Regions from separate parts of the Acidovorax sp. GW835-FHT14B10 genome, predicted to be linked through region 3. Evidence: predicted binding sites of a transcription regulator. Region 3 holds the regulator's gene; each other region holds the start of a gene.
The links. The regulator LexA, encoded in region 3, represses DNA repair genes until DNA is damaged. The targets are predictions, from matches to a motif close to ACTGTATNNNNATACAGT.
Positions count from the first base shown of each region.

Region 1: the regulator LexA is predicted to act here: its motif matches at 1,804-1,821, upstream of imuA (translesion DNA synthesis-associated protein ImuA).
Region 2: the regulator LexA is predicted to act here: its motif matches at 3,671-3,688, upstream of imuA (translesion DNA synthesis-associated protein ImuA).
Region 4: the regulator LexA is predicted to act here: its motif matches at 3,245-3,262, upstream of recA (recombinase RecA).

Region 1 is NZ_JBXAGC010000033.1:7,687-13,397, reverse strand. It holds gene AC1Q5S_RS19320 (CoA transferase subunit A) at 35-736, shown strand; gene AC1Q5S_RS19315 (3-oxoacid CoA-transferase subunit B) at 804-1,442, shown strand; gene AC1Q5S_RS19310 (hypothetical protein) at 1,535-1,732, shown strand; gene imuA (translesion DNA synthesis-associated protein ImuA) at 1,852-2,709, shown strand; gene AC1Q5S_RS19300 (Y-family DNA polymerase) at 2,672-4,180, shown strand; gene AC1Q5S_RS19295 (error-prone DNA polymerase) at 4,185-5,711, shown strand, end outside.
Region 2 is NZ_JBXAGC010000010.1:125,097-130,807, reverse strand. It holds partial or broken gene AC1Q5S_RS10055 (LysR substrate-binding domain-containing protein) at 1-346, opposite strand, end outside; gene AC1Q5S_RS10050 (response regulator transcription factor) at 359-1,006, opposite strand; gene AC1Q5S_RS10045 (hypothetical protein) at 1,377-2,030, opposite strand; gene AC1Q5S_RS10040 (hypothetical protein) at 2,041-2,262, opposite strand; gene AC1Q5S_RS10035 (SOS response-associated peptidase family protein) at 2,602-3,567, shown strand; gene imuA (translesion DNA synthesis-associated protein ImuA) at 3,698-4,516, shown strand; gene AC1Q5S_RS10025 (Y-family DNA polymerase) at 4,458-5,711, shown strand, end outside.
Region 3 is NZ_JBXAGC010000034.1:28,458-34,168, reverse strand. It holds gene AC1Q5S_RS19650 (branched-chain amino acid ABC transporter substrate-binding protein) at 1-17, shown strand, start outside; gene AC1Q5S_RS19645 (D-2-hydroxyacid dehydrogenase family protein) at 144-1,151, opposite strand; gene lexA (transcriptional repressor LexA) at 1,797-2,471, opposite strand; gene AC1Q5S_RS19635 (asparaginase) at 2,553-3,506, shown strand; gene adk (adenylate kinase) at 3,561-4,217, opposite strand; gene kdsB (3-deoxy-manno-octulosonate cytidylyltransferase) at 4,372-5,178, opposite strand; gene AC1Q5S_RS19620 (Trm112 family protein) at 5,175-5,357, opposite strand; gene lpxK (tetraacyldisaccharide 4'-kinase) at 5,376-5,711, opposite strand, start outside.
Region 4 is NZ_JBXAGC010000003.1:18,112-23,822, forward strand. It holds gene AC1Q5S_RS03460 (adenylate/guanylate cyclase domain-containing protein) at 16-1,680, shown strand; gene AC1Q5S_RS03465 (DUF4148 domain-containing protein) at 1,820-2,185, shown strand; gene AC1Q5S_RS03470 (hypothetical protein) at 2,400-2,699, shown strand; gene AC1Q5S_RS03475 (MarR family winged helix-turn-helix transcriptional regulator) at 2,687-3,181, opposite strand; gene recA (recombinase RecA) at 3,322-4,419, shown strand; gene recX (recombination regulator RecX) at 4,526-4,987, shown strand; gene argC (N-acetyl-gamma-glutamyl-phosphate reductase) at 5,141-5,711, opposite strand, start outside.

The DNA of each region.
Region 1 (5,711 bases), on a different contig from region 3:
ATCGTAACGCATCAAAACTATCAAGGAGATCGTGGTGAAAAAGTTATTTCCTTCCGCAGCCAAGGCCCTTGAAGGCGTGGTGGCCGATGGTCAGTTGCTGGCCGTGGGCGGCTTCGGCCTGTGCGGTATTCCCGAGGCACTCATTGATGCGCTGCGCGATTCGGGGGCGAAGAACCTCACCGTGATCTCCAACAACGCGGGCGTGGACGGTTTTGGCCTGGGCAAGCTGCTCGAAACGCACCAGATCAAGAAGATGATCTCGTCCTATGTGGGCGAGAACAAGGAGTTCGAGCGCCAGTTCCTGGCGGGTGAACTGGAGCTGGAATTCACGCCCCAGGGCACGCTGGCCGAGAAGCTGCGTGCGGGCGGCGCGGGCATCCCGGCCTTCTTTACCAAGACCGGCGTAGGCACCGTCGTGGCCGAGGGCAAGGAGCTGCGCGAGTTCGATGGCGAAACCTATGTGATGGAGCGCTCGCTGGTGCCCGAGGTGTCGCTGGTCAAGGCCTGGCGCGCCGACCAGTCGGGTAACCTGCAGTTTCGCCTGACGGCACGCAACTTCAACCCGGCCGCCGCCATGGCCGGCAAGATCTGCATCGTGGAGGTGGAAGAGGTGGTGGAGACGGGCGCGATCGACCCCGACCAGATTCACCTGCCCGGCATCTATGTGCACCGCATCGTGCTCAACGCCCACCCTGAAAAGCGCATCGAGAAAAGAACCATCACCGAAACGAAATAACCTTGCGGGACAGGCCGCAGCCGCGAAGCGGCAAGCCCTGTCCTCAATCGATTAGAAAGGCTTGAACATGTCCTGGACCCAAGACCAGATGGCCGCCCGTGCGGCCCAAGAACTTGAAGACGGTTTCTATGTGAACCTGGGCATCGGCATTCCCACGCTGGTGGCCAACTTCACCGGCGACAAGGAAGTGTGGCTGCAGTCCGAGAACGGCATGCTGGGCATCGGCGCCTTCCCCACCGAGGACAAGGTGGATGCCGACCTCATCAACGCCGGCAAGCAGACCGTCACCACCATCGCGGGCTCGTCGATCTTCAGCAGCGACCAGTCGTTCGCCATGATCCGGGGCGGCAAGATCAACCTGTCCATCCTGGGCGCCATGCAGGTCAGCGAGCAGGGCGACCTGGCCAACTGGATGATCCCCGGCAAGATGGTCAAGGGCATGGGCGGCGCCATGGACCTGGTGGCCGGCGTCAAGCGCGTGATCGTGCTCATGGAGCATGTGGCGCGCAAGAAGGATGGCACCGAGGACATGAAGATCCTGCCCAAGTGCACGCTGCCCCTAACGGGCGTTGGCGTGGTCGACCGCATCATCACCGACCTGGCCGTGATGGACGTGACGCCTCTGGGCCTCAAGGTGGTCGAGCTGGCGCCGGGCGTCACGTTCGATGCCCTCCAGGCCAAGACGGGTGCCACGCTGCTGCGCTGAAGGCACTGCTTGATTTGCCACAGCACGGGCCCGCGCAAGCGGGCCTTTTGCTGGCGGATGCCTTGGCGCCGTGGGAGCCGTTCAAGGCAGGCTTGCCCGCCTCCACCAGGCAGGAGCCCGGCCGCGCGCTCGCCTTTGCCGACACTCGGCTGCAGGCATGGCAAAAGGCGTTGATCGAGGCCGGCTCCCACCCTGGACAGCAGGGCGACCTGCTCCAACCGTGGCAAGGCGAGGCCGTGGGTCTGGCCGCAGTGGCCTGGTGGCGTGAAGCGCTGTGGCCGATGGGATGATGCAGATGTTGTAGCGGCCCCAAAGCGTCCCTTTTCTTCTGTCTGGGCGGTTTGCGGTGGAAGATAGAAATACTGTGTATATTCACAGTATTTCTATCTTCTGAGCCCTTGCCACCACCATGATTGCGCCACGCCCCACTTTGCGGGTTGCGTTCGATTTTCCGTCCGCCATGCCCGGTGTCTGGCATGCAGACGCATTGGGCGAGGGCTCGCAGCCCGCGCAGCCCACCGGATACGCGCTGCTGGATGCGCAACTGCCGGGCGGTGGCTGGCCCGTGGGGGCGCTGAGCGAAGTATTGCAACCCATGGTGGGCCTGCACGAATGGCAACTGGTGCTGCCCGCGCTGGCACAGGCGACTGCCCGGCGCGTGGGGGCCGTGGTCGTGGTGGCTCCACCGTGCGAGCCCTTTGGCCCGGCGCTCAGGGCGCAGGGGTTGCAGGCGCAGCGCTTGTGCGTGGTGCGGCCCGACAACGCCAGGGCGGCGCTCTGGGCGGCCGAGCAGGCGCTGCGGTGCCGCGATGTGCTGGCCGTCATGGCCTGGCTGCCGCAGGCACAAGCAGCGGCCTTGCGCAGGCTGCAACTGGCGGCCGCGCAACAACAGCAGTTGCTGTGGGTGTTTCGCCCGGTCAGTGCCGCCCAGCAGGCGTCGCCGGCCTTGCTGCGGCTGCAGGTGCAGGGGCTGGCCCTGCCGGGGGATGCCGTCCTATCGCCTGGCATGCAGGTGCGCATCCTCAAGCGCCGGGGGCCGCCTCTGGTGCAGGGGCTGGATCTGCCGGGCTGTCACCCCCGTCTGGCCCAGGCGCTGGCGGCGCAGGCCGCGCAGCGGCGCGCTGCGCAGGGGGTGGCCGGTGCAACAGCGGCGCGTCACAGTGCGGCGCAAGCGTTGACTATGCGCCCGGCGCTGGCGCCGTTGATGGCTGTGCCAGAGAGGAGGGGCCATGCACTGGATCGCACTGCCGTTGCCATGGAGCGATGAGTCTGCGGCACCTCCGGGCGCCGCGGTGCCAGCCGCGGCGTCGGGCTGGTGGGCTTTGCGCTTTACGCCGCGCGTGGCGCTGGTGGATGGCGAAGCGGTGCTGCTGGAGGTGTCCACCACCGAGCGGCTCTGGGGTGGGCGCGATGCCTTGCGGGCGCAGGTGCTGCAGGCCTGGGCCGACGCATCCGGCGGGCCGCCTGCGCACAAGGCCACCCGGGAAGTGCGGGTGCAAACGCCTGGCACACAGACGGCGTGGGGCTGCGGGCCGACAGCCCTGGTGGCGCAGGCCTGGTTGCGCATGGCGCAGGCAGGTCGTGTGCCGCCAGGGCAGGGCGTGGCGCCGGGTGTGGACGGCTTGCCCTTGCACACGCTGACCGCCCTGCGCCCGCATGGGGCCAGCCTGGAGCGCATGGGTTGTCGTACCTGGGGGGCGTTGCGGTCGCTGCCGCGTGCCGGGGTGGCCAGGCGTTTTGGTGCCCAGGTGTTGCGGGTGCTGGACCAGGCCCTGGGCGATGCCCCCGAAGCCCATGCCTGGCTGGAGCTGCCCGAGCAGTTTGTGCTGACCGCCGAGCTGCCCGCACTGGCCGATTCGGCCGATGCGCTGCTCTGGAGTGCCAGCCGCTGCCTCACGGCCCTGCAGGGCTGGCTGCAGGCGCGGCAGCAGGGCGCGCTGGCGCTGGAGCTGGCCTGGCGCCACGACCTGCGGCGCATCGATGGCGTGGCCATTGCCCCCACGCAGGCCTTGTCGGTGCGCACCGCCCAGGCCACGCAGGACATGGCGCACCTGCGGCGCCTGCTGTCGGAAAACCTGGCGCGCACGGCCCTGGCGGCACCGGTCAACCAGATCACGCTGCGCCTGCTGGAGGCCGCCCCATTGCCGCATCGCAGCGCGAGCCTGCTGCCGCCCGGTGATCTTGTGGGCGGTGGCTGCGGCGACCCGGCTTCAGCGCCGGGCGAGGCCTTGCACCAGTTGCTGGAGCGCCTGTCGGCCCGCCTGGGGGCCAGCCAGGTGGTGTCCCCCGTGCTGCAGGCCGACCACCGGCCCGAGCACATGCAGCAATGGCGCCCGGCGACCGAGGCGCTGAACCATGACCGCGCCCACCCCGGCACCCCTGCCGCCGACACGCAAACCCCTGACGCCACCCTGTGGCCCACCTGGCTGCTGCGCCCACCCCGGCGGCTGGCGGTGCAGGGCAACCGCCCTTGCCACCATGGCTTGCTGCGCCTGCTGGCGGGGCCGCACCGGTTCGAGGCGGGCTGGTGGTCGGCCGCAGACGAGGGCGCTGGCGACCCGGGCCATCCCTGTGCGGGGCTGGCGCTGCGCGATTATTTTGTGGCGCACAACGATGTGGCGGGACTGGTGTGGGTGTTCCGCGAGCGGTGGGTGCCGCCCGCTGGCAGCGCGATGCAGGAGGGCGCGGTGACCACCGCGCAGCCGCACCGCTGGTTTCTGCACGGCCTCTTTGGGTGAGGCCATGGCGTCTGTCGCGGTGCCGTCCCCTGCGCCCTTGCCGGGCTATGCCGAGCTGCATTGCCTGTCCAACTTCAGTTTTCAGCGCGGCGCCTCCCATCCGAAGGAGCTGGTGGCGCGTGCTGCCCAACTGGGCTACCAGGCCCTGGCGCTGACCGACGAATGCTCGGTGGCAGGCGTGGTGCGCGCCTGGGAGGCCACCAGGGAATGGGGCTTGCACCTTATCGTGGGCAGCGAGTTTGCGTGGGGCAAGCTGCGCCTGGTGGCCCTGGCGCGGGATGGCGAGGGCTGGGGCAATCTGTGCGAGTTCATCACCGCAGCGCGCGCGGCGGCACCCAAGGGGCAATACCACGTCGGCCCCGGCAGTCCGTTCAACCTCCTGGAGGGATGCGAGCTGCTGCTCGTTCCCCGCCGCGAGTGCTTTGATGCTTCTGATTTTGCAGCTGTTAGCGTTTGTATATCAAGCGCCATGGGTCAATTGGGTTCAAATTTTGATGCCCACCTCTGGCTGGCGGTGGAGCTGCACCTGGCCCCTGGCGACAGCCTGTGGCTGGCCACGCTGCAGCGCGTGGGCACGGCGCTGGGCCTGCCGCTGGTGGCCGCGGGCGATGTGCACATGCACGCCCGCTCGCGCAAGCCGCTGCAGGACGTGATCACCGCCGTGCAGCGGGGCTGCAGCGTGGCCGAATGCGGCTTTGCGCTGCAGCCCAATGCCGAACGCCATTTGCGCCAGCGCGTGCGCCTGGCCGGCATCTACCCGCCCGAACTGCTGGCCGCCACGCTCACGGTGGCCGCGCGCTGCAGCTTCAGCCTGGATGAAATCAAATACCGCTACCCGCAAGAGACCGTGCCCGCCGGCATGACGCCTCCCCAGGCCTTGGCGTGGCTGGCACAAGAGGGGGCCAGAGGCCGTTATCCCCAAGGGGTGCCCGACGGGATTGCCGCGCAGATCCACAAGGAGCTTGCGCTGATTGCGCACTGCCAGTACGAGATGTACTTCCTGACCGTGCACGATATCGTGCGCTTTGCGCGCAGCCGGGGCATCCTGTGCCAGGGGCGGGGCTCCGCCGCCAACTCGGTGGTTTGCTTTGTGCTGGGCATCACGGCGGTCAACCCCGAGGATTCGCACCTGCTGTTCGAGCGCTTCATCAGCAAGGAGCGCAGTGAGCCGCCGGACATCGATGTGGATTTCGAGCATGACCGGCGCGAAGAAGTCATCCAGTACATCTATGCCAAATACGGCCGCGAGCGCGCCGCCATCACCGCCGTGGTCGCCACCTACCGCACGCGCAGTGCCCTGCGCGACGTGGGCAAGGCGCTGGGCGTGGCACCGGCACTGGTCGATGCCTTTGCCAAAGACCACCACTGGTTTGACGAAGACATGGCCGCCGACCGCCTGCAGCAACTGGCGGACGATCGGGGCGTGCCGCTGTCGGCGCACCAGGCCGCGCTGTGGCTGGAGCTGGCGGCGCAGCTCAAGGGCTTTCCGCGCCACCTGGGCCAGCATGTGGGCGGCTTTGTGCTCACCCAG
Region 2 (5,711 bases), on a different contig from region 3:
GTCCTTGAACAGTCGCTCCAGGGTCGTGCGCGTACCCGAACCGCGCTCACGCACCAGCAGGTTCGCGCCAACAAGGTCTGTCAGTGTGAGCTTTCGCTGCGACATCAGCGGGTGCTTGGGCGTCGCAATGAAGGCCATGGGGTGTTTCGCAAACGCGGTAGAGACCGTTTTCAGCTCGCCGGGTGGCCGCCCCATGATGGCGATGTCGACCTCGTGGCCGGCGAGCATGCGCACGATCTCGGCGCGATTGCCGACCTGCAGCTTGACCTTCACGTTCGGGTGTTCCGAAGGTCACCAGCAGCGGCGGAAGCAGGTACTCGGCTGTGGTTACTGCGCCGACCCGCAACGCCAGTCGGATTCAGCGGCTCTTGTTCGCCACATCGATCGGGCGGAGCTTTTCGATCATTCGCACCAGCTCCGGCAGCGATCGGGCCTTCATCTTCTCCATGATGTTGTGGCGATGGACCTTGATCGTGATCTCCGTGATGCCGAGTTCGGCGGCGGCCTGCTTGTTGAGCATGCCGCGGACGATCAGGACGATCACCTCCCGCTCGCGCGCTGTTAGCGTGTCGTATCTGGCCTGGATATCGGCCAGCTCTGTGCGCTGTTGCCGGGCCGCCTCGTCTCGCTCGAGCGACTGCGCGATGGCGTCGAGCAGGTCCTGATCGCGAAAGGGCTTCGGCAGGAATTCGACCGCCCCGGCTTTCATCGCGCGAACGGTCATCGGGATGTCACCGTGGCCGGTGATGAAAATGATGGGGATCCGATGGCCCGCGTCGGCGAGTTCGCGCTGAAGCTCGAGTCCGCTCAGGCCGGGCATCCGCACGTCGAGCACCAGGGGGTGATCTCGGTTTCGGTGCAAATCGTAGCGGTTTGAATCTAGGGTAAACCCTGCCTGCTGGCAGCGAAGCACTCGCCCGTTCGTTACCTCGCCGCAAACGCCGCATTGATTTGCCGTGCCCGCCTGCTCGACCGCCGCAACAAAGCTCAGGTGGAAACTCGACACTGCGTTTCTCCGTCAGCGCCGGGCGGCGCGGGCGCAAGGATCATGACAGGGGACTGGCGTCCGCGAAACACTGACCATGAAGTCGCAAAAAACCAAGGGTTTACCCTGGATTCAAACCGCTACGATTTGCACCGAAACCGAGATCACCCCTGGATGCAGGCCAAGGTCACCGTCCAGAAGCCGGCGCGCAAGGTGAAGGTCCCGGCCATCGCCTGACCGAACCAGAACCTCAAAGCCCCGACAGCACTCAGCTGCCGGGGCTTTTTTCTTTTGGCTGTCACAAAACTGTGTTGGTAAGATGCCGGCCCAAACGTTGGGAAGGGCGCCTCGCACGATGGGCGGACACAGCACCGGTGCGTCCGGCAGCCCCTTAGTAGCCGGGTCGGCCGAAACCGGCCGCCCTTAGCCGCTCCGCAACCACAACCTCGGCGATCTCTACGGCGGCGGCCACGTGCTCGCGCGTCACGATAGCGTCTGCTGCGACCATGCCCGATACGATGGCCTGCGCCACCGCACCTCCCGCCTTTCCCGTGAGGTAATCGGCCGCGCCGGCGCCAGCCTTCGGAGACAGTTCGCGGGCGCGCTGCGCCAACTGCTCGTTGCCCGCAGCCCGCGCGACAAGGAATGCAGCGCTCGCAAGCGCCTTCACGCGCGCAGCCTCCGCCTTCACCGCCGCGGTTGCGGCGTAGGGCAGATACCCCGCAAGCGCGGCGAGATGGGTGGGCGTGAACAGAGTCAGTTCCCTCCCGAGTTCTATCCCAGAGCTCCCAAAGCTACTGACGACGACCCCATTCCCCCGACGCACTCGGCACTGCGCTTCAGCCTCCTGGGCAGCCGCGCGATCACGCCAGACAAGCACAGGAACTTCCCGGGTCGGATGCGAGGACCAGCGCCCCGTGACGTTCAGCATTCGCGGCAGTCCCGAGTTGTGGATCAGTCGTTCTCGTTCTGTCCCCCTATGCGCCGCATGAATCAGAACGAACCAGAGCACAGGCGCGGCTTCCTGGAACTGAATGGTCGGCATGAGCACAGGCCTATTTGATGAGCGTGAGGTGGTCCCGGCGGCGCGGCTTCTGAGAGCCAAGCGGCGCTGGCGGCACCGTTATAGTCGAAAGTCCTTCGTCGTAGTGAAGCTCGTCGCGTCCGTAGCTCGAACTGACCGCCTCGAGCACCAACATCAACCCGGCCAACACCATCAACCCGATGATTACGGCCAGGCCAACCACATGGGAAGGGCTTAGGCGCAGGAAACCCATGCTGCTCGCTGCGCAGATCGCAAGAATTGACAGCACACCGAACCCACATGCAGCGGCCAATACCCATCGAACCCCCCGGCTAGTTTTAGCAGTTATAGAGGGGGCCATCGGAACAGGACTCCTGCTTCGCCAAATCTCTTTTTGCATGCCCACCGATCCTCTCTGAAACATCCAGTTGAGACAACGATATAGCTTACTTGGCCCAGGCCTGGGCGCACCAATGGCCAATTGAAAGTATGCAGCCAGTTGCGCGCGGGATCCCAGAGCGGTAACGCTGTTCGAGTAGAGGAGGGCGCTTTCCTGTATCGTTAATCTCCTGATTTCCATGAGGGTTCCTCCATGTGCTACTCCGCTCAGATTTGGGCCGACTACCGAAAGTACGTGAAGGCGTACGGAGCGATCCTGGACATCAAAGAATTCGTGAAGTTCGTCTGGACACTTCCCGTTGACCCGAAGGTCAAAGTGCCGAAGGCCATGTGCGATGCCTTCACGAGCTCCGACGACGATGACGTGCAGGAGATCCGTGCCCTCATCCGGAAATTCAACACTCGGCAGCAGGCCCAGCTGGAGCAGGAGCTTTTCAAACAGCGCCGGCGTCTTGCCGACGCTGAACGCAAACTCGCGGAAAAGACCACCAAGGCGGCCGCTGAGAGCAAGCGGATCGCCACCGACAAGGTCGATCGGGCGCTCGAGCGTATCGCGGACCTGAAGCGCACCGAGCCGCAGGAGCGAGACGCGCGGATCTTCCCGCAGTGGTACGCGCCGGTGCTGGTGATGGAAAACGGCCAGCTGGTGGTGAAACCGATGCGCTACCAGTGCCGACCCGCCGGTAAGCCTGCCTTCTATGACACGAAGTACCCGGGCACCTACAACGCGCGCCGTGACAACCTCAAAGGGTTCTGGAAGGGCCTGTACGGCTACTCTCACGGCATCGTCGTGATGAACTCGTTCTTTGAGAACGTTAACCGGCACCGCGCCGAAGGCCGCGAGCTCGCCGACGGGGAAGCGCCCTCGAACGTGGTGCTGGAGTTCAAGCCACGGCCGCAACAGGACATGCTGGTGGCCTGCCTCTGGTCGCGGTGGACGGGCGCGGGCCAACCTGACCTCCTGTCCTTCGCCGCCATCACCGACGAGCCGCCCCCGGAGGTGTCGGCTGCCGGCCACGACCGATGCCCCGTGCCCATCAAACCGGAGAACCTGCGGGCTTGGCTGAGCCCGGTCGCGTCCGACTTGGCCTCGCTGGACGCAATCCTGGAAGACCGTGCTCGGCCGTACTACGAGCACCGCTGGCTGAAGGCGGCGTAGCACCACAGCGGCTCGGACGAACGCCCAAGAACCCTGCCGGCTGCCGGGCTCCTGAGGCAGCCCGACCGGGAAAACTGTCCCCTGGCTGGCCGGAATGTGGGATACTGTATGAAACACCAGTATTCGAGCCATGCCCGCCATTGCAGTACCTCACTGGTCGGAAGACCCCGACGCCGCGGCCGAGCCGGTACGGCGCGGGCGGCCGCAGGTCATCGAAGGTGAGATTCCCCAGGGAGTGTGGCGCGGAAGCGAGCTGGGCTCCAATGTCACCGACACGATCACCACGGGCTGGGACACGCTGGATCGCGAGCTGCCCGGTGGCGGCTGGCCGCTTCGCTCGCTCACCGAGATCCTGACGCCGCAACCGGCCGTGGTGGAATGGCGCCTGCTTTGCGGCGGCTTGGCCGCACTTGTCGCTCGCGGCGGAGAGGTGATCCTGGTTGCCCCCCCGAAATCGCCACACCTTCCGGGCCTGGTGCATGCCGGGCTGGACCAGCGCAAGCTGGTGTGGATCCAGGCGAACACGCCGGCCGAGCGGCTGTGGGTCACCGAGCAGCTGATCAAGTCGAACTCCGTGGGCGCGGTGGTCGCCTGGCTGCCGCAGGCCAGGCAGGAGCAGATCCGCCGCCTGCAGGTTTGCTCGCTCGCCTGCGACGCGCCCATCTTCCTGTGCCGGCCGGAGGCCACCCGCCACGAATCCTCGGCGGCGCCGCTGCGTGTGCACGCCACCTATGGACTGGACTGGGAGTTGCAGGTCGAGGTCTTCAAGCGCCGCGGGCCGGTCCATGCCGCTCCGCTGCAGCTGCCGTCGGTGCCCGGCGGGCTCGCTGCGGTCCTCACGCCGCGCCTGAGCACCCCCAGCCGCATGTTTCAAACCCCGGAGGCAGTCGATGCTGTGGGCAGCGCTGCTCCCCGCAGTCGACCCGCCAAGCAGCTCGCCGTCCACTGATGACCTCAACGGCATTGCGACTTGGGCTCTCCAATACACCCCCCGTGTCGCGATCCTGGAGGCGTCGGCGGTCGCCGTGGAGCTGGAGGCCAGCACGCGCCTGTTCGGCGGCAAGCGCCGGCTGGTCGAGCGGCTCAAGGCAGAGTGCGCTGAGCTGGGCCTGTCGCCCCCGAGCTGGGCCCCCACCAGCCTGGCGGCGCTCGCGCTCGCGCGCGCCGGTCTGACCAACGGCTTCTCCGGCCCGCTCCAGCAGGTGCTGGACGTATTGCCTTTCCAGACAGTCCGCGCGGCCCGCGTGCATGAGGCTACCCTGTCGCGGCTTGGCTGCCGCACGCTCGCCGACGTCCGGGCGCTGCCGCGCGGCGGGATCGCTCGGCGGTTCGACGCCGCCCTCCTGCTGGCCCTGGACCAGGCCTACGGCACCCGCCCGGAAAGCCACGCCTGGGTGCCCCTCCCGGACCGGTTCGCGCAGCGGCTCGAGCTGCTCTCCCGCGTGGAAGTCGCGCCGGCGCTGCTTTTCGGCGCGAGGCGCCTGCTGCTGCAGCTTTGCGGGTGGCTGGCTGCCAGGCGCGGCGGGATCGCCGCCTTCACCCTGCGCTGGTGCCACGACGTGATGCGCTCCAAGACGGCCGGCGACGGCGGCGAGATCACGATCCGCACGGCCGAGGTCACGCGCAACATCGAGCACCTGAGCCGGCTGCTCGCCGAGAACCTAGCCAAGGTGCAACTGAAGGCGCCCGTGGGCGACCTTGAGCTCGTGGCCGACGAGGTCCACGCGATGGAGGAGAAGAGTGCAGCCCTCCTGCCGGATCCGGCCCAGTCCAGCGAGTCGCTGGCGTTGGTCCTGGAGCGCGTCGCCGCGCGGCTTGGACCCGAGCGGGTGCTGCGGCCCGTGGCGGCCGCCGACCACCGGATGGAGTGGATGGTGCACTGGCAGCCCGCGCAGCAGCCGCTGCCGCGCCAGCCGGCGCACACGTCTCAGCTTCCGCAGCCGACGTTCGCCTTGCCAACGCCGCTGAAGCTGGCCAGCCGCGGGGACCGCCCGATGTACCAAGGCCCCCTGGTGCTTCTGTCTGGCCCACATCGTGTCGAAGGCGGCTGGTGGCATCGCATTCCCGACGCGGCCGGCCGGCCCGCGGCGCAGATCGTCGTTCGCGACTACTGGGTGGCCCTCAGCCAGCATGCCGGCGTGCTC
Region 3 (5,711 bases):
AGACCCCTCTGAACTGAATTCAGAGGCACCTTGGCAGCATCTCTGGGTGCTGCCCACCTACCAAAATGGCTTCCTGAAGGAAGCCATTTTTTATAGATGCCTGCCCAATCCACAACGACGGGAGCGGGCGGCTGCGCCAATACTCAGCGCCGGACCTGCAGTGCGCCCGGGTTCACGATATTCGTGGGTGTACCCTTGATGTAGTTCACCACGTTGTCGAAGGCAGCACCGAAATACAACTCGTAGCTGTCCTGCTCGACGTAACCGATGTGGGGTGTGCAGATACAGTTTTCCAGGCGCAGCAGGGCATGGCCTTGCAGGATGGGTTCGCTCTCAAACACATCAACGGCCGCCAAACCGGGGCGTCCTCGGTTCAGCGCTGCAATCAGGGCGTCAGGTTCAATCAATTCAGCGCGCGAGGTATTGACCAGCAGTGCGGTGGGCTTCATGCACGACAGGTCTTCCAGCGAAATGATGCTGCGGGTTTCATCATTGAGTCGCAGGTGCAGAGAGAGCACATCGCACTGCGAGAAGAACTCTTCCCGGTTGGTGGCCGCCTGGTATCCATCGGACAGGGCCTGGGCGCGGGAGGCCTCACGACCCCACACGCGTACGTTCATGCCAAATGCCCGGCCGTAGCCGGCCACCAGTTGTCCTATACGGCCATAGCCCCAGATGCCCAGTGTTTTTCCTCGCAGTACGCTGCCGATGCAGAAGTTGGGGGGCATCGAGGCCGTTTTGAGGCCGGACTGCTGCCAGGCGCCATGTTTGAGATTGGCGATGTACTGGGGCAAGCGCCGCATGGCTGCCATCACCAGCGCCCAGGTAAGTTCAGCCGGCGCCACAGGTGAACCCACACCTTCGGCCACGGCGATGCCGCGCTCGGTGCACGCAGTCACATCGATATGGCTGCCGATCTTGCCGGTTTGGGCAATCAGTTTCAGTCGAGGCAGTTTTTCGACCAGCTGGCGCGTGATCTGGGTGCGTTCACGCACCAGCACGATGATGTCTGCATCCTTCAGGCGCACCGCCAGTTGCCCCTGACCTTTCACCGTGTTGGTGTAGACCTTTGCTGAGTAGGGATCGAGCCGGCTTGCGCAATGGAGTTTGCGCACCGCATCCTGATAGTCATCCAGAATCACAATATTCATCCCGCCATTGTGCCTTGGCGGGGGCTGGTCGGAGGTCTTGCCGCCCCTAGGCTCTCGAACAGAATGCAACGCTTTGTGGCACCCGTTGCGCCAGAGCTGGGGATGTGGGCCTCAGTGGCATGTTTCGCAAGCGGCCATGCGCTCCAGCTCGGCGCAGACATCGGCCATGCGGCCCGAGATGACCATGCGCCCGACCTCCGAGCGGGATGCCGGATGCAGAACGCGCACCGGGCGTCGGGTGCCTCGACGGCTTGCGGCGCCCGGTCCGGTGGTGGCGCAAGACGCACTGTGCATGCGAGCAGCGGGCTGACAGCCCGTGCTGCCTGACGCCGAACCTGCCACCTCTGGGACGATGCTGGCCACCGCGCAGGACGAAAGACCTTCGTGGCGCACGCCGGGTGTGCGCGCCGCGTGCGCAGGGCTGTGCGCAGGCGTGCAGCGCCTGGGATGCAGCCATTGCGCGAGGGTGTGAATCGGTTGAGATAGTGCAGAGAGTGCGAACAAGGCAAGTCCCATGTGAAAACTCCATGTATCAGGGGTTGAGCACAGGCAGGATTGCAGGGGGTGCGCGCTCTCAGGGCTGGAAAACCCGCCAGGGGCTTGCCAAACGCCCGCCACCTGAGGCGCGCAGCAGAGGATGGGGAATTACATGAGCATGGTGTTGCGGATCAAGCCCACGGCCAGGCCTTCAATCGCGAAAACCTCGCCTGGCTGAACCACAATCACGGGGTAATCGGGGTTTTCGGGCAGCAGCTCAATGGTGCTGGCCGTGCGACGCAGGCGTTTGACGGTGACATCGTCACCCAGCCTGGCCACCACGATCTGGCCGTTGCGGGCTTCCCGGGTGGATTGCACGGCTAGCAGATCGCCGTCCATGATGCCGGCGTCGCGCATGGACATGCCGCGCACCTTGAGCAGGTAATCGGGCTTGTGCTGGAAGAGGCTGTTTTCCACGCTGTAGGTCTGGTCCACATGCTCCTGCGCGAGAATGGGCGAGCCTGCCGCTACGCGGCCAATCAGGGGCAAGACCAGCTGCGACAATCCCGGGATAGGCAGGCTGAACTGGGTGCCGCGCGCCGCATTGATGGAGCGCACTGTGTCACCACGCAAGCGGATGCCGCGGGACGTGCCGCTGACCAGTTCGATGACACCCTTGCGGGCAAGGGCCTGCAGGTGCTCTTCTGCGGCGTTGGCGGACTTGAAGCCCAGCTCTGTGGCGATTTCTGCCCTGGTGGGCGGAGCGCCGGTGCGGGAGATGGCCACCTGGATTAGGTCCAGGATTTGTTGCTGGCGGGCCGTGAGCTTGGGGTTGTCGAGCATGGTGTTTCCAGTGCGTGCCACGTTGGTGGGGATAACTGTTTATTAATCCAGTAACTGTATTTTTCACCAGTTTTTCAAAGGATGCAAGTGAACACGCAAAAAATTGTGGTGCTGGGAACCGGTGGAACCATTGCTGGCACATCTGCTACCCGGGGCGACAACATTGGCTACACCGCCGCGCAGGTGGGTGTTGAGCAGTTGCTGCATGCGGTGCCCGGCTTGCAGGCAGCGGCCTGCGGGGGGTTGTTGGCCGAGCAGCTTGCACAGCTGGACAGCAAGGACATGGAGTTCAGCGTGTGGCAGACGCTGGCAGAGCGTTGCGCCAGCGCGCTCGCCGATCCCGAGGTGCGCGGCGTGGTCATCACCCACGGCACGGATACGCTGGAAGAGACCGCCTGGTTCTTGCACTCGGTGCTGGATGCCCGCAAGCCGGTGGTGTTGACCTGCGCGATGCGGCCCGCCACGGCCTTGACGCCTGACGGACCGCAGAACCTGCTCGATGCCGTCGCGGTGGCGGCGACTGCGGGGGCCCGGGGCGTCATGGTGGTGGCGGCCGGCGTGGTGCATGGCGCGCAGCGTGTGCAGAAGGTGCATCCCTACCGGGTAGATGCATTCAGTTCGGGCGAGGCCGGCCCGCTGGGCTGGGTGGAGGAGGGGGCGGTGCGTTTGGTGCAGGATTGGCCGTTGGCGCGATCAGTGCAAGCACAAGTTGCTCTTGAAAAGATAGTCAATTGCGTGCAATGGCCGCGCGTCGAGGTGGTGATGGGCTACGCTGGCGCAACGGGTGCGCTGGTGGATGCGCTGTTGCGCGATGGCGTGCAGGGCATCGTGGTGGCCGCCACGGGCAACGGCACGCTTCACCATGTGCTGGAATCAGCGCTGCTGCGCGCGCAGGCGGCGGGTGTGAAAGTAGTGCGTTCCACGCGCTGCCCGGAAGGCCAGGTGCTGCCCAGGCCTGGCGATGCGCTACCCGATTCCCGGGGCCTGTCTCCGGTGAAGGCACGCATCTCGCTGATGCTGGACCTGCTGTGGTGACCGCTTATCGCAGTGCCGCACCGGACGCACAGCCGGTGCGGATCGAGCGGAGATTCAGCTCGCCAGGGCCTGCATTGCGCGTGCCGTGATTTCTTCGACGCTGCCTGTGCCGCTGATGGCGCGGTATTTGGGGGCGGCGCCGGGTTCGGCCTGGGCCCAGTGGCTGTAGTAGTCCACCAGCGGGCGGGTCTGGTCGCTGTAGACCTGCAGGCGTTTCTTGACGGTTTCTTCCTTGTCGTCTTCGCGCTGGATCAGGTCTTCACCGGTCAGGTCGTCCTTGCCTGCCACCTTGGGTGGATTGAACTTGACGTGGTAGGTGCGGCCACTGGCGGGGTGCGAACGGCGACCGCTCATGCGCTCGATGATGGCGTCGAACGGCACGTCGATTTCGAGCACGTAGTCGAGCCTGACGCCAGCCGCCTTCATGGCGTCGGCCTGTGGAATGGTGCGGGGAAAACCGTCGAACAGAAAGCCCTGGGCGCAGTCGGGTTGGGTGATGCGTTCCTTGACGAGGCCGATGATGATGTCGTCGCTGACCAGGGCGCCCGAATCCATCACGGCCTTGGCCTGCAGGCCCAGCGGCGTGCCAGCCTTGACGGCTGCGCGCAGCATGTCGCCGGTGGAGATTTGCGGGATGCCGTATTTCTGGCAGATGAACGTGGCTTGCGTGCCCTTTCCGGCACCGGGGGCGCCCAACAAAATCAGTCTCATGGAAATCCTCGAAGGTTAGAAATCAGCGGGCACGGCTGGCAGCAGGCGCAACGAAGGCCCAAGACGCAGTGCTTTCTTTGCGGGCAAGGATAGCATGTGCATGCCTTGCCCTGGCTTACTGGCGCGTCCCCAATCAGTGGCGGCGCGCGGGGTTTCAGGCCAGCAGCGCGCGCACCCGATCCAGGTCGGCGGGCGTGTCCACGCCCGGGCCGGGAGCCTGCGCCGCGATGTGCACGGCAATGCGGTGGCCATGCCACAAGACGCGCAACTGTTCCAGCGCTTCCACCGCCTCGGTGGGCGCCTGGGCCAGGCCAGGAAACTGCCGCAAAAAGCCGGCGCGATAGCTGTAGATGCCGATATGGCGCAGCGGTGCGAACCCGTTCAGGGCCGCCACGCCCGGTGCAGCCTGGGCTGCGGCGCCTTGCCACCAGGACTGGCCCGCGTGGTCGCGGGCGTGCGGAATCGGTGCCCGGCTGAAATAGTGGGCCAGGCCCCGCGCGTCCAGCACGACCTTGACGACACTGGGGTTCTCGTAGTCGGCCAGGGTGTGGATGGCGTGGGCTGCCGTGCCCATGCTGGCTTCGGGGCGGGCGGGCAGCAGGGCCGCCACGGCGTCGATGAGCGCGGGGTCCATCAGGGGCTCGTCGCCCTGCACGTTGACCACCACGGCATCGCCGTCCAGCCCGAGCTGGGTGCAGGCTTCTGCCAGCCGGTCGCTGCCGCTGGCGTGGTCGGTGCGCGTGAGCAGGGCCTGCACCCCGTGGGCCTGGCAGGCTTGCAGGATGCGCGGGTCATCGGCCGCCACCACCACGCGGGCCGCGGCGCTCTGGGCGGCACGGCGGGCCACATGCACCACCATGGGCAGGCCGGCGATGTCGGCCAGGGGCTTGTCGGGCAGGCGGCTCGATGCCATGCGTGCCGGAATCAGCACCGTGAAGCCGGTGGCCGTGGCGGGGCTCACGCCTCCAGTTCCTCGTCGGTCAGGGTGCGCGCCTCGTTTTCCAGCAGCACGGGAATGCCGTCGCGCACAGGGTATGCCAGGCGGGCGCTGCGCGACACCAGTTCCTGGCGCTCGCGGTCATAGGTCAACGGACCTTTGGTGACAGGGCAGACCAGCAATTCAAGCAGTTTGGGATCCATGGCGGCGTTTTCCGGAAATCAGGCAGAGGGGGATGATAGCGGTGCGGTCCGCCACGCCGAAAGCCGGGCATCGAGGGCGGCCATGAAGGCGGGATCGATCCAAACCTCCAGTGGCACCGCCAGCGCATCGGGATGCAAAGGCCAGAGCTTGACCGCGTCTTTTTCAGTGCACATCAGTGCCAAGCGTTTATCGGAAAAACGCTTCCAGCGATTGAAATCATAGTGATCTGGCAGGGCTTCGGCGCCTGCCACCTGCAGGCCTTGCGCCCGCAGCATGGCAAAGAATTCTTCGGGCCGGGCAACTGCCGCCACGGCATGCACCGGACCGCCACGCAGCGAGGCCAGTGGCACCTG
Region 4 (5,711 bases), on a different contig from region 3:
CATCGCCTCCCTTCCATGTCCTTTGCCCTGATCCGCTCGCGCCTGCCTGCCCTTCGCCAAGTGCGCTGGGGCAGTGGCCTGGTGCTGTGGTGCTACGTGGCCCTGCACCTGGGCAACCACGCCACGGGGCTGGTGTCGCTGCAGGTGGCCGATGCGCTGCTGGATGGGATCAGCAGCGGGTGGCATTCGGTGCCTGGCACGGTGCTGCTGTATGGCGCGCTGCTCACGCACCTGGCGCTGGCAGGCGTGGCCCTGTGGCAGCGGCGCAGCCTACGCATGCCGTGGGTGGAGGGTGTGCGGCTGGCACTGGGCCTGTGCCTGCCGCTGCTGCTGGCCGGGCACTTTGTGGCCACGCGCTGGGCGTTTGAATCCATGGGCGCATCGCTCCCCTACGGGCGCATGGTGAACGGCCTGGCCCGGCCCGAAAACCTGGCGGTGCAGTCGCTGTTGCTCATCACTGCGTGGTGGCATGGCTGCCTGGGACTGCACATGGCAATGCGGGGTCGGCCGGGGTGGCGGCGTTGGCAGCCGGTGTTGCTCACGGGGGCCGTGCTGCTGCCCGTGCTGGCGGCGCTGGGCTTGTTGTCGATGGCGCGCGAGATTGCGTGGGAGGTGAGTGCGCTGCCCCCGCCGCCCTCGGGCCGCACCGCGCAGGCGGTGGCTGTGTCGGCTGGGTTGGAGGATGCCTTGCGCTGGGGCTGGGTGGCCGCCGTGGCCGCCCTATTGGCATTGCGCTGGGCGTGGCGCACCTTGCGCCGCTGCCGTGGGGGCGGGCCCATCACCCTGCACTACCCCGACCGGGCCGTGCAGGTGCCGCGCGGCTTTACGGTGCTGGAGGCCAGCCGCAGCCACGGCATTGCCCACCTGGCGCTGTGCGGCGGGCGGGCGCGCTGCTCTACCTGCCGCGTGCGGGTGGATGGGCCTGCTGCCCATGTGCCCGAGCCTGGCCGCGATGAGCGCATTACGCTGGCCCGCGTACAGGCCCCTGCGGGCGTGCGCCTGGCTTGCCAGCTGCGGCCTGCGGGCGATGTGCGGGTCACGCCGCTGTTCCAGCCCGGTCAGGCCGCGCTGCCGGGGCGCCTGGGGCAAGAACTGCAGGTGGCCATCTTGTTTGTGGACCTGCGCCGCTGGTCGGGCATGGCCGAGCGGCAGTGGCCGTTTGACCTGGCCTGGATGCTGGACCAGTACTTCGCCCGCGTGGGCGCGGCCGTGCAAGACAGTGGCGGCATGGCCAACCAGTTCATTGGCGACAGCGTGATGGCCATCTTTGGGCTGGAGACCGATTTGCCCACCGCCTGTCGCCAGGCCGTGCAGGCCGCTGCGTTGATCGAGCAGCGCATGGACGCCTGGAGCGAGACCTTTCGCACCCAGTTTGGCCAGTCGCTGGACTTTGGCATGGGCCTGCACGCAGGCCGTGTGGCGCTCGGGCAAGTGGGCTACGCAGACACGACCACCTTCAGCGCCGTGGGCGAGGTGGTGAACACCGCCAGCCGCCTGCAAGACCACTCCAAAGTGGTGGGTGCGCGGCTGGTGCTGTCGCAAGAGGCTGCCCGCCTGGCCGGTGTGGCAGACGCCTTGGGCACACCTGAAGAGGTGCAGGTGCGCGGGCGCTCGCAGCCGTTGCAGGTGCTGCATGTGAAGCGGCCGTCGCAGCTGTGGGGGCCGGCTTCGGGGGGGTGAGCACAGCGGCCTGGGCGGGGCGGCGACCTCGCAAAACCTGTGCGTTTACGCACATACGCCAAGGCGCCAAAAACGGAAACTTCTTCCCATGCAGAACGCAATCACGCACTGCAGGAATCACTCCAAAGGAAGAACTGCCATGACCAACGCCAAGACTACCGCCAAGACCCTGATCGCCATCGCCACTGTGGCTGCTGCCGCCTTTGCCGGTGCTGCTTCTGCCGCCACACCGATCAACGAACAATGGGGTGGCGATGAGCCCGTCGCCCAAGGCCCCGGACTGAGCCGCGCTGAAGTGCAAGCCGACCTGAATCTGTGGAACCGCGCTGGCCTGGGCCAAGCCAACTCAGGCGACCGCACCCCCGACGCCGATCCCGCCTACGAAGCCCGCCTGGCCGAGTACCGCCGCCTGCGCAGCGGCCCCGAGTTTGTGGCCGAAGTGCGCCGCCTCGGTGGCGATGTGAGCCGCCTTGCGGCCCAACAAGCTCAGCGCAACACCCACTGAACATGACCGGGGGCCACAGAGTGGCTTGACCGGGGGCTTCTTTGAAAGGGGCCCTCGCTGTCCGTTCATCCCATGCGCACTGCACAGCTGTTGCAGGGCGCATTTTGGTTTTTGAGAAGGTTGTTGGCGCGATGGTTTCACCACCCCCAGCGGCTGTAGCGGACCAGCGTTTGGGGTCGGGTGTCCTGGGCCCCTGGCGGTGGACGGCACCCATGTGATTGACCTCAAAGGCGACAGCCCCGGGGGCATCGAGCAGACGATCGACCCGGTGGCAGGCCGCACGTACCGCGTGAGTTTTTCGGCGTCCAGGCACTTGCTGATGGGCTCGGACGCAGACCTGACGGTGTCTGCGTTGTCCTCCGGGGGCAGTGCCGCACTGGCCACGCTGAACGCGAATGTGCCTGTTTCCGTTAGCACCAACCCCGCCTCGACCACCTTGTGGGCCGCCTACAGCCTTGTGCTCACTGCGACAGGACCAGCTTCGACATTGCGATGGGTGTCCTATTGCGCGTAAGCCTCCAAACCCAGGCACACCACGGTGGCCACGTCATCGCCCACCTCGGCGCGAAATTCGGCTTCAGCCTGCGTCACTGCATCGCGAAACCCCTGCAGCCAGGTCAGCCCGGTGGGCGTAAAGCACACCCGGCGTGCCCGCGCGTCGTGCGGGTCACTCTCGCGGCTCACCAATCCCCAGGCTTCACACTGGTCCACCAGCTGCGCCATCGACTGCTTGGTCATGCCTGCGCGCTGGGCCAGGTCGGTCAGGCGGTCACCCCCCAGCGCCAGGTGGCGCGTGAGGTGGATGTGCGCGGCCCCTACCTGGTCGCGGGCGGCCAGGTTCGACAGGGCCAGGGGCACCTCCACGTTGCGCGCCATGAGTTGCAGCACCCGGGCATCAAAGCGGCGCAGCGCGCTGCCCATGAGGCGGCCCAGGTGGGTTTGCCGCCAACGGTCGTCCAGCGTCGCGGGGGGCGTGACGGGTGAAAAATCAGCCATGCCACATTGTCAGGCAAACTGACTAAAAATTGCTTTATGCCGACCGCATTGCTCACATAAACTACTGTTCAAGCATCCAGCCTGTGATTAACCGCAGAGCGATGCACGCATCCAACCTGTTGTTTTTCAAGGAGTTTCCCATGGACGTCGCAGTCAAAGGCACCAATCCCGCATTGCCCGTGAACACCGAAAAGGCCAAGGCCCTGGCCGCCGCGCTCGCCCAGATCGAGAAGCAATTTGGCAAGGGCACCATCATGCGCCTGGGCGAGGGCGAGGTGATCGAGGACATCCAGGTGGTCTCCACCGGCTCTCTGGGCCTGGACATTGCCCTGGGCGTGGGCGGCCTGCCGCGCGGCCGCGTGGTCGAGATCTACGGCCCGGAATCATCGGGCAAGACCACGCTCACGCTGCAGGTCATTGCCGAGATGCAAAAGCAGGGCGGCACCTGCGCCTTCGTCGACGCCGAGCACGCCCTCGATGTGCAATACGCCCAGAAGCTGGGTGTGCAGCTGTCCGACCTGCTGATCAGCCAGCCCGACACCGGCGAGCAGGCGCTCGAAATCGTGGACAGCCTGGTGCGCTCGGGCGCCGTGGACCTGATCGTGGTGGACTCGGTCGCCGCCCTCACCCCCAAGGCCGAAATCGAAGGCGAAATGGGCGACAGCCTGCCCGGCCTGCAGGCCCGCCTGATGAGCCAGGCGCTGCGCAAGCTGACCTCCACCATCAAGAAGACCAACTGCATGGTCATCTTCATCAACCAGATCCGCATGAAGATCGGCGTGATGTTCGGCTCGCCCGAAACCACCACCGGCGGCAATGCGCTCAAGTTCTACGCTTCGGTGCGCCTGGATATCCGCCGCACCGGCACCATCAAGAAGGGCGACGACGCCATCGGCAACGAAACCAAGGTGAAGGTGGTCAAGAACAAGGTGAGCCCGCCCTTCAAGACGGCCGAGTTCGACATCCTGTTCGGCGAAGGCATCAGCCGCGAAGGCGAGATCATCGACATGGGCGTGAACGCCAAGATCGTCGAGAAAGCCGGCGCCTGGTATGCCTACAACGGCGAAAAGATCGGCCAGGGCCGCGACAACGCCCGCGAGTTCCTGCGCGAGAACCCCGACCTGGCCCGCGAGATCGAGAACAAGGTGCGCGAGAGCCTGGGCATCGCCCTGCTGCCTGCCGCCCTGCAAGCCGCACCCGCCGGCAAGCCCGCCAAGGGTGAGAAGGAAGACAAGTAAGCAAGGCAAGCAGCGGGCGCCTGCTGCACCCTTGTTAGATGTGAATCAGGCCGCTGGCGCTTGTCCGATAAGCGCCAGCAGCCATCCATAGCAGAGCATCACCACCATGGGCTTTGGCACCCTTTCCCTCAAGGGCCGCGCACTGCGGCTGCTGGCCCAGCGCGAGCATTCGCGCGCCGAGCTGGCGACCAAGCTGGCGCGCCATGTGCAAGAGGGCGATGACCTGAACGCCGTACTCGACGAGTTGCAGGCCAAGGATTTCATCAACGCCACGCGCGTGGCCGAATCGCTGGTGCACCGCCGCGCCGCGCGGCTGGGCACGCAGCGCCTGGTACAGGAACTGCGCGGCAAGGGGCTCGACGATGATCTGGTGCGCGCCACGGCCGAACGCCTGCGCGCCACCGAACAGGAGCGCGCCCAGGCCGTCTGGCGCCAGCGCTTTGGCCGCGTGGCCACCGATGCGCAGGAGCGGGCGCGGCAGATGCGCTTTCTGGCCGCGCGCGGTTTTGCGGGAGATGTGGTGCGCCGCGTGGTGCAGGGCGGCAGCCCGGACCAAGAAGCGGAGTGAAAGCGCGGGAGGGGTTGCGGCAATCCTCCGTGGCCGGCTTCACTGCAGAATTGAAACCAGAAAAGCCGAAAGCGCCTTGCCGATAAGCGCCGCCAGCTCTTCAATAATGAGCAAATCCGTCACCGAATCTGCTCATCCGCGGGGCCTGCCCGCTCACAGACCCAGCATCAACTGCAGGTTTTGCACCGCCGCACCGCTGGCGCCCTTGCCCAGGTTGTCGAGGCGGGCCACCAGCACCGCGTGGCGGTAGGTTTCGTTGGCGAACACGCGCAGCTCCAACTGGTTGGTGTCGTTGAGTGCGGTGGGCTCCAGCTTGCCGTCTTCGGTGGGCGGCAGCACGCTCACCCATTGCGCGGGCGTATTGCTTTGCGCGTAGTGCGCTGCCAGGGCATCGTGCAGATCGGCCGCCTTGGGCTGGCCCGGCAGCAGATCCAGGTGCAGGGGCAGTTGCACCAGCATGCCCTGGCGGAAGTTGCCAACAGCGGGCACAAAGATGGGCCGGCGCGTGAGCCCGGTGTATTTCAGAATCTCCGGCAGGTGCTTGTGCGACAGGCCCAGCGCATACAGCTCGAACGGCGCCGCCTGACCTTGCTCATACGCTTCGATCATGGTGCGGCCGCCGCCCGAATAGCCGCTGACCGAGGGCAGCGCGAGCGGGAAATCGTTGGGCACCAGGCCTGCATCGACCAATGGCCGCAGCAGCGCAATGGCACCGGTGGCATAG